Regions from separate parts of the Pseudoalteromonas sp. Xi13 genome, predicted to be linked through region 1. Evidence: predicted binding sites of a transcription regulator. Region 1 holds the regulator's gene; the other holds the start of a gene.
What was found. Region 1 encodes LexA, which represses DNA repair genes until DNA is damaged. Its sites were predicted from a motif close to TACTGTATNNNNATACAGTA; they were not measured.
Positions count from the first base shown of each region.

Region 2: the regulator LexA is predicted to act here: its motif matches at 2,359-2,378, upstream of EJ103_RS07355 (S24 family peptidase).

Region 1 is NZ_CP034439.1:3,479,889-3,484,554, reverse strand. Features, by position in the region: gene EJ103_RS15735 (hypothetical protein) at 1-117, opposite strand, end outside; gene EJ103_RS15730 (Rho termination factor N-terminal domain-containing protein) at 261-515, opposite strand; gene EJ103_RS15725 (hypothetical protein) at 744-1,124, shown strand; gene EJ103_RS15720 (hotdog fold thioesterase) at 1,135-1,575, opposite strand; gene lexA (transcriptional repressor LexA) at 1,753-2,370, shown strand; gene coxB (cytochrome c oxidase subunit II) at 2,843-3,979, shown strand; gene ctaD (cytochrome c oxidase subunit I) at 3,979-4,666, shown strand, end outside.
Region 2 is NZ_CP034439.1:1,630,197-1,634,862, forward strand. Features, by position in the region: gene EJ103_RS07345 (bifunctional diguanylate cyclase/phosphodiesterase) at 1-406, opposite strand, end outside; gene EJ103_RS07350 (methyl-accepting chemotaxis protein) at 620-2,242, shown strand; gene EJ103_RS07355 (S24 family peptidase) at 2,398-2,763, shown strand; gene EJ103_RS07360 (hypothetical protein) at 2,871-3,422, shown strand; gene EJ103_RS07365 (FAD-dependent thymidylate synthase) at 3,467-4,333, opposite strand; gene EJ103_RS07370 (hypothetical protein) at 4,345-4,527, opposite strand; gene EJ103_RS07375 (DUF3310 domain-containing protein) at 4,529-4,666, opposite strand, start outside.

The DNA of each region.
Region 1 (4,666 bases):
AAGTGGTATCGCGCTCATTACTAAGCCGCCTAAAAGCCAAGCTAAAATTTGTAAGGCAAGTAAATAGCCTAGCCACTTATGTAGTTTTCGAGCGCGCTTAAATAGTTGTTTTCTCATTTTGTGCTTCTTATTATTTTTAGCGTTAGTGTATTACAGCAGCCCATGCTTTTACTGCGGCATTTTGTCGCAGTTATTCATAAGCTTACTCTAACTTTATAAAAATAATAAAAAGGAGCGGTAAAAAATCAGTGAGGCTGTGTTTAATGCTCACGTAAGGCATTTATTAGCCCTTGTTTGCTCATTTTTGAGCGGCCGCTAATGCCGAGCTCTTTAGCTTTATTGTACAGCTGCTTTTTAGTGCGCTGCTCATACTTTGAGGCTTTGCCGCCTTTAACTGCGGTTTTATGAGTATTGCTATTAGCAATGCGCGCGGCTTTTTGTTTGCTCATGCCTTCATCTCGAAGCGCATCGTACTGATCGTCGTTTTTAATTTGCGGGCCATGATCTGCCATAATTGTCCTCCTGAAGCGTTTAATTACACAGTGTGTGTATAACTTTCATACATAAACGGTAAAATTAAGCGTAACTAGCCTAACCCGTTTTATAAGGCAAATTAGATGCCAATGGCGTTTAAACAGGTATTTTCTATTAATAAAGCCATGTTTAGCGCTTAGTTGATTTGGTATAAAAGTAAAACTGCGTTAAAGTTTGCGATGAAACTATAAGAGGGTAAAAAGCAGACAATGTCGGAAATTCAATTTTTAAATGTAGATCTAGAGCTTGAGTCTAAACAAGATATTAGTGCCCTAGTGGCAGACTTAAAGAAAAACGCGATGGTTTTGCATTATGACAAAGACGAATATCGTCAATTGGCGCGTATTGAAGCCTCAGGTGATATAACCACGCCAGACAAAGCAATCAACCACTTATGTGAATTAATAGAGTCGTGTTCACGTAATGCGCTTAAGCAGTGGCTAAGCTGTTCGCGCAGAACGTTTGATATAGGCTTTGAGTCGGGCACGTCACCTAAGTGTTTTAACCAAGCTCTACATGCAGATACACTGCTACGTATATCTGCAATTGGCGCTGGTATGGAAATAACGATTTACCCTATCGAAAAGTAGCCATAGTTAATTATTTGCGCTCGACAACCGCTGCGGTCATTTTTGATACGCAGCAAAGCTCGCCGCGGCTATTGGTTATTTTTATTTCCCATACAGAACTGCGCTTACCAATATGAAATGCACGAGTAACGGCGGTTAAAGTGCCATTTCGAGAGGCCTTTAAGTGGCTGGCGCTAATTTCCTGTCCAACACAATAAAATTTTGTAAAGTCCACTACAAAGTTAGCGGCGTAGCTTGCTACGGTTTCAGCAAGTACCACATTTGCGCCACCATGTACCATACCAATAGGATTATGATGCTCAGGAATAGCAGGCATGGTAGCCACTAGGTAATCATCTCCTATTTCGGTTATTTCTATGCCCATGGTTTTCATCAGCGTGCCTTGGCCGTTTATTCCCTCATCTAACTGTTTGCAAAGCTCTAATGTGATGGGTTGATGCCAAATACTCATAATTACTCCTTTATATTGAAAGCAAATTTATAGCATTTTAAATACTGAACGTCTGTAATTACCTAAAATTTATCCAGGTGCGGTGTATTTAGCTATTTTAAAGCACAATTTAAATTTGCGATTTTTATTTAACTGTATATACTCACAGTTAAATGTACTGTATGGAAAACCAGTTGTATGCGACCATTAACTAAACGCCAAGCTCAAATACTCGAACTAATAAAAGTTTTTATTAAAGACACTGGTATGCCTCCTACACGTGCCGAAATTGCGCAAACACTCGGTTTTAAAAGTGCCAATGCCGCAGAAGAGCACTTAAAAGCGCTTGCCAAAAAAGGTGTTATTAAAATGAAACCAGGCGCAAGCCGTGGTATTCAATTGGTTGAAGAAGAGGAGCCTGAGCAACTAGGTCTACCATTAATAGGTAGAGTTGCAGCGGGTTCGCCTATTTTGGCGCAAGAGCATGTTGAGAGTCACTGTAAAATAGACCCACTTATGTTTAAACCAGCCGCCGACTTTTTACTGCGTGTTAACGGCATGAGTATGAAAGATATAGGTATTATGGATGGCGACTTACTTGCTGTACACCGTACTCAAACAGCAGAAAATGGCCAAGTTGTGGTTGCACGAGTAGATGAAGACGTAACCGTAAAACGCCTAGAAAAAGCAGGCCGAAAAGTATTATTACACGCCGAAAACGAAGAGTTTACGCCAATTGAAGTAGACCTTGAAAACGAGTCGTTTAATATTGAAGGGTTAGCCGTTGGCGTAATAAGAAATGCCGACTGGATGTAATTTTTAACTATTTTTAAGTAATATCTATAAATGCGCACTTTTTAGTGTGCATTTTTGTTTTAAAAACAGACCTTCCACCATCTCAAAACGCCCTAAAATTATTTAGGCTGTAAACTTTTTTTCACTCATACTTTTATCTTCCTAAGCGTGTTACATCCCTTAATTTTGCTCGTATCTTGGCTGTTAAATAACAATTTAATACGCCGTCATTTAGTCAATTTTAAAATATCACTTGATTGTTTTTTATACTAAAACTTGCTTGTTGTACGTTTTTTAGCTAATCATTAATGTGCTGGACTAACAATAACTCACAGCTTTTTAGTTATGAGAACACACAATATACACAAACCTTTTGTTGTCCTAGCGATACCAATCAAAAATAAGATTGGTAAAAAAATAAAAATAACGAATTGGCGTTTAAGCCGTATGCCTCTTCGCTTTGCATTCGCAATAGCATCAAAGGAGCCGTCACATGGGTAAACTGACCTCTACCTTGTGGCTTGTGTTGATTATGTTCCCGCAGCAAGTGCTGGCTAATAGCCAATACAATATGCGCAAGGGCGTAACCGATATAAGTAATAATGTATATCAGCTACACATGACCATATTTTTAATATGTTGTGTGATTGGGGTGATAGTGTTCGCAATAATGTTTTGGGCACTGATTCATCACCGTAAATCTAAAGGGGCAGTTCCTGCCCAATTTCATGAAAGTACCAAAGTAGAAATTCTTTGGACTGCCATTCCGTTTGTTATTTTAATTGCCATGGCAATCCCTGCCACTAAAACCCTCATTGCGATGGAAGATGCCAGTAAGGCTGACTTAACCATTAAAATTACAGGGTCACAGTGGAAGTGGCATTATGAATATATGGGCGAAGACGTAGAGTTTTACTCTATTTTATCTACCCCTCAAGACGAAATAGCCAACCTTGCTAATAAAAACCCTAATTATTTACTTGAGGTTGATAAACCTTTAGTACTGCCAATTAATCAAAAGGTGCGTTTTTTAATGACCTCTGATGATGTTATTCACTCTTGGTGGGTACCCGATTTTGCCGTTAAAAAAGATGCCAATCCGGGGTTTATCAACGAAACGTGGACCAACATCAACGAAGAAGGTATTTACCGAGGGCAGTGTGCAGAGCTGTGCGGTAAAGACCATGGTTTTATGCCCGTGGTGGTTGAAGCTAAATCGCAAGAGGACTTTAACGCATGGCTTGCAGATGCTAAGCAAGCTAAGCAAAAAGCCGCACTTGCTGATGCAGCATTGCTTGATAAAACAATTCCTAAAGAAGAGCTAATGACACTAGGTGAGCAAGTGTATATGGCAAGTTGCGCTGCGTGTCATCAACCTACAGGTATGGGGTTACCGGGCGTATTTCCTGCGCTAAAAGGCAGCCCCATTGTTTTGGGTGATATAAAAGATCACATTGATGTAGTGATTCATGGCCGACCAGGAACTGCAATGCAGGCATTTGCAAAGCAGCTCTCAATTAAACAACTTGCAGCGGTAATTACCTATAAACGTAATGCGTGGGGTAATGAAACGGGTGATGTCATCCAACCTAGTGAAATTCAGGCAGCACTTGATGCGGAGGCGAACTAATGAGTAGCATAGTAGAACAACCTAACGCCAATGATGCTCACCACGGCCATCACCCAGCCAAAGGTTTTAAACGTTGGTTATACACAACAAACCATAAAGATATTGGCAGCATGTACTTAATTTTTTCGCTGACTATGTTTTTAATTGGCGGTGCAATGGCCATGGTTATTCGGGCTGAGTTATTTCAGCCAGGATTACAATTGGTAGACCCACACTTTTTTAACCAAATGACCACAGTACACGGTTTAATTATGGTGTTTGGTGCTGTAATGCCAGCCTTTACGGGACTTGCTAACTGGATGGTACCGCTCATGATTGGCGCGCCAGATATGGCACTGCCCAGAATGAACAACTGGAGCTTTTGGATTTTACCCTTCGCTTTTTTAATTTTATTGGCCTCGTTATTAATGCCTGGAGGCGGCCCCGCATTTGGCTGGACGTTCTATGCGCCGCTTTCAACAACGTACAGTAACGATAACACTGCAATGTTTGTGTTTGCAGTGCACATTATGGGGATTAGCTCAATTATGGGCGCAATAAACGTAATTGTGACCATTGTTAATTTACGGGCCCCAGGCATGACATGGATGAAGCTACCATTATTTGTTTGGACATGGCTAATAACCGCATTTTTATTAATTGCTGTTATGCCCGTACTGGCCGGAGCGGTCACTATGGTACTCACCG
Region 2 (4,666 bases), 1.8 Mb from region 1:
TTGCTTTTACATTTCCGTGAAAAGCTTTGATAGTAAATGCAGAAAGTATAGTGAACGTAAAAATAGCTGATAACGATAATGTAAATGGGCTATCATCGATGCCCCATAGGTCATAGTTAATCTGCATGTGAAATAAAAAAGAAAATTGTACAAATAGAAGGCACAATGCACTTGCAGAAGCTATAGCGGCGCAAAACTTCTTAGTACTTAGGTCAATTTTCTTCGTTATTGATAGTACGGCCGCAATTATTAATGAGTTTACCGCCACTGTTGGGCTAATTACCTCCATTAACTCATACCCAAGAAAAGTAGATTCAGCCATTCCCAAGGCAAAAACAATACAGTGGAAATACAGAATTGCATTATACAGTATGCTAGACGCACTTCTTGAAACATTAAATCTCATAAATATCCATTAAATTCATTAGCATGCTCCACTTAGTTTAGAAGGCAGATATCCATAATTCAATTAAACATAAAGTAAAAATAATAATTAAAGTCACTATGTTAATAGGTACTTAATGTGTATTATGTACTACTTAATGGTTGTTGTATTTATATTGTATAGGAATAAATTATTACATGGAAACTATTAAAAATACTATTAATAGGAATTGTAATGATTAGAAATTTACGAATAGGCTTTAGAACTCTATCCACTTTCGCCGTAACAGCAATAATTACCGTGCTTGTCGCCGCAGGTGCTTTTGCACAGCTATCGAAACTTAACCAAACTACCGAAGTGATAGCCTCCCATAGGTTGCCCGCTATAATTACTCTAAGTGAGCTCCGAAGAGACGTACTTCTGATGCAGGTTATAATCAATGAATTATCTGATGTCAGCACAACAGAAAAAATTTCATATCTTAAAAATAGAATGAGGAAAATCAATCTGCATTACACCGAGTATGAAGAAGAGATGTCTCGTTACTCAAAAACACCTGAATCAAATATAATATTAAAAAAAGTAAAGGCTTTACATAATGAGATGTTATCTCAGCTCCCAGCTCTATATTCACTAGTAGACAACAAAAAAATAGAAAATTTTGTATCACTTCGGGAAGAGTCATTCATGCCTATAGCGAGAGAGTTGCGCCTTGCTTTAGATGAATTTTCAGACTTTCAAAGAGCTAGAGCAAATGAAAACGGTCTAGAGGCAAAAAGTACTTTTGTTTCATCCAAAAGACTTGTCGTCTTCAGTCTATTTTTGTCAGTTTTGGCTACGTTGGTTTTGGCATACATTTATACAAAAAGTTTAGTTCTACCCCTTCGTAGGGCCGTTGCCATAGCTGAAAAAATTGCAAGTGGTGATTTGACCCAGGAAATTATCGATCCTGCTAGGGACGAGGCCGCTGACTTATTAAGAGCTCTTGCTGAAATGCAAAATAAACTTAGAGATGCTCTATCGCGCATCGGAACTTCTTCAGAGCAATTAGCATCTACCTCTGAAGAGCTAAATGTTGTAACTGCTCACTCCTCAGATACAGTTGATAAGCAAAGCGACCAAATAAATATGGCTGCTAGTGCTGTTAGTCAACTTAGATCTGCAATTGAAGAGGTAGCTAAAACTGCATCATATACTAGTAACAGTGTCGAAGTAGCAAACAAGAAAACTGTAGCTGGAAAAGAAAAGATATTAGATACAATAAACTCAATTAAATTATTGAGGTCTGACATCAAAATATCTGGGCAAAGTGTACGCCAGTTAGTCAATAACATAAAAGATATATCAACCGTTTTAGAAGTAATACGTAGCATAGCTGAACAGACTAATTTATTGGCATTAAATGCAGCTATTGAGGCAGCAAGAGCTGGTGAAAATGGGCGTGGTTTCGCTGTGGTAGCTGATGAAGTCCGTGCACTTGCTTATAGAACCCAAGAGTCAACAAAAGACATAGAAAAGATGCTTAAGTCAGTGGATGAGGTTACAGTTAAAACTGAGAGCAGCATGAATAAAAGCAGCGAACTTAGCACGTCTAGCCTTAGAGTCGCGGAAGATGCCGGGGCTGCTTTTGAAGAGATTTTATTACTCGTAAATGACATTAATAGTCAAAGTGCAACGATTGCAAGTGCTGCGGAAGAGCAAGCCACTGTCGCTAAAGAAGTAGACACAAACTTAAATCTCATTAAAGTATTATCTTCGGAAACTTCAGAGGGCGCGGACCAGACATCTGCATCGAGTACTGAACTTGCAAAATTGGCGGATCGTTTAAACGAGCTTATACTCAGGTTTAAGCTTTAGAGGCTTATTATTGTTTGAGTACAGTATTTACTTTTAGCTCGTAAGTTAAGAACCTACATTTATATTAAAATGCCAAAATTATGAAATGAAGTACCAAAAGAATGGTTATACATTTATACTGTGTATATATACAGTATAAATTTGGTGCTTATACAATGCTAACAGAAAACGCCCAAGTTGGGCCTCAACTTACAGACTTAGAAAGCACGCTAGATTCAGCTTTTATCAAAGATTCTACGTTTATTGGCCGTGCCAGCGGTCGAAGCATGGAGGGCGTAGGAATATATGACGGTGATATATTAATTATCGATAGGGCACAAAACGTAAAGCATTATGATGTCATCGTAGCGTGCTACAACGGTTTATTCATATGCAAATTAGCGGATATGAAGAACAATCAGCTTGTGTCCGCTAGCCCAGATTATAAGCCAGTTAAAATCAAGGCAACCGACGAATATTGTGTAGAAGGGGTTGTTACGCAGTCGATAAGGATGCACAGGGGCAGTTCTAGGTTGGGGTAGCTCGAAATTTTATTGGATCGTATATTTTGTTGTAAAAGGGAATAGGCTTTAAACTTCGCAAAAAACTGTATACTGTAGTTTTATTTTATGTTCAGGTTTAAATATCTATGAGTAGTAGCGGTAGCTTATATTTCGTAATTGTTTGTTTGGTCTTGATTGCGGGGGTAATAATTGGTCAAGGCTTCGAGTTTAAAGTAGAGCTAAAAGATCTACTTACACTTGGCGCTACGCTCGGTACTTTATGGTATGCAAGTAATGGTCTAAAACATAATAGAAAAATTTATATGAGTTCAATAACGCCTGTGATTGAAAGGTTCATAGCGCTTGATGAGGACAAGTTTGCATATAAGTTTAGTCTCAAAAACTATGGTACTGGTTCTGCAATTAATTTTAAGTATACGGTTACGCGAGGCGAGCAGGAGCTCACAGTTAAAGTTCTTCAAGAGCAAATTTTAGCTATAGGTGGGTGGATTAAATTAGAAATTGGTTCTGAATTAGGTATTTCGGCAAATTCTTCCTTAAATATACTCAGCTTTTCAACGAAGAAAAAAGAGGTATATGACAGTATACTAATGCAATTACGTGAATACTCTTTGGAGCTTAGCTATTCGTCTATACAGGGCGATGAGTTTAAGAAAGAGTTTTCCTTAGTTCCGTAACAGGTAGTATGTGTGATGTGCCCGCAAAAAGCGGGCGTAATCTGTTAATCGATAACTACATGCCCCTTAATGAGCTGTCTATGCTGAATCCAACCACGGAAGTTACCTGACCAGCGAGCACCATCTACGTCAAAGTGCGTAACACCAATACGTTTAGCTTTGGCCTTCGTTAGCTTATGGTAATTAGGAATAGGTGTAGCTTGATGCTCGAAAGGGGAGGCATGAACACGGTCGCCCGAGGTCAATGACTCAAAGATACGCAGCGCCTTGTCTAGTGACATATCAAGCGTACGGTAGCTAACCTGCGCGCAGCACGAAACAGAAATGATAAGTAACTCTTGTAGCTCATACTTCTCACGCATTTCATCAGTGATGTATGGTAAGTGCCATTCCTGATAGCCTAGTTCATTAGGAACACTGTTATTTAAGGCCGTGCTTATTTGACGTGCGAGTTCACGTATCTCTGGTTGTGCGTCTTTGTGGTCGCGTAACCATAAGAAATTCGCCCACCCCGTCGATGTAACCACAACCTTCATTGTTTGGAAGGCCTCTAATATACGATTCGAGACTTGTTTGTGTAGCTTTACCTTTTCCATCCCCCAATGAAACATACATGCCGCTTTCGATGCACCTTTCCACAAAGCGCGTGCTAAGGATGACGGGAGGGTCTTTAAAGTCGTTTGGGCTTGCATACCACTCTGGTTCGCGCCCCAATGTATTGGCAACTCTGGCGTATTCCATACTTGCTGTCTCACTTTCTTTGTTGGTATAGCGCGCGAGCTTGCACTGTTTCGTGAAAAGACACGATGAGTCATAAGCTCAGCGTGAATGAATCTAGGGTACTCTAGTTCTGCTGTTGTAATACGTACGCCATTTGCGATTAAATCTGCAATAATCTTTACTGTTATCATATTTATTAGTGTTACTGTTTAAGCCAGTCGTTAAAATTTTCTACATGTATGAGTAAACGCCCATCTTGCGCTCTGCGCCAGTGCTTTTCCTCAAATAGCTGTCCACGCTTAATTTTGCTACGTAGGGCGGCAACGGTGTAACCCGTTGCCTTAGCCATAGCGTTAAGCGTTACCCACTCAACGTTAAAAGCCATATTAACCCCCATTTAGTAGTAGGTGTTCTGCGGCGATAGGGAACAGCTCAAGCTGTCTAGCACGCGCGATTAACATTTCGTAGTCACCCATAGAGGCAGATATAAGGGCAACTAAAAGCTCGAATTGTTCTCTTTCAAA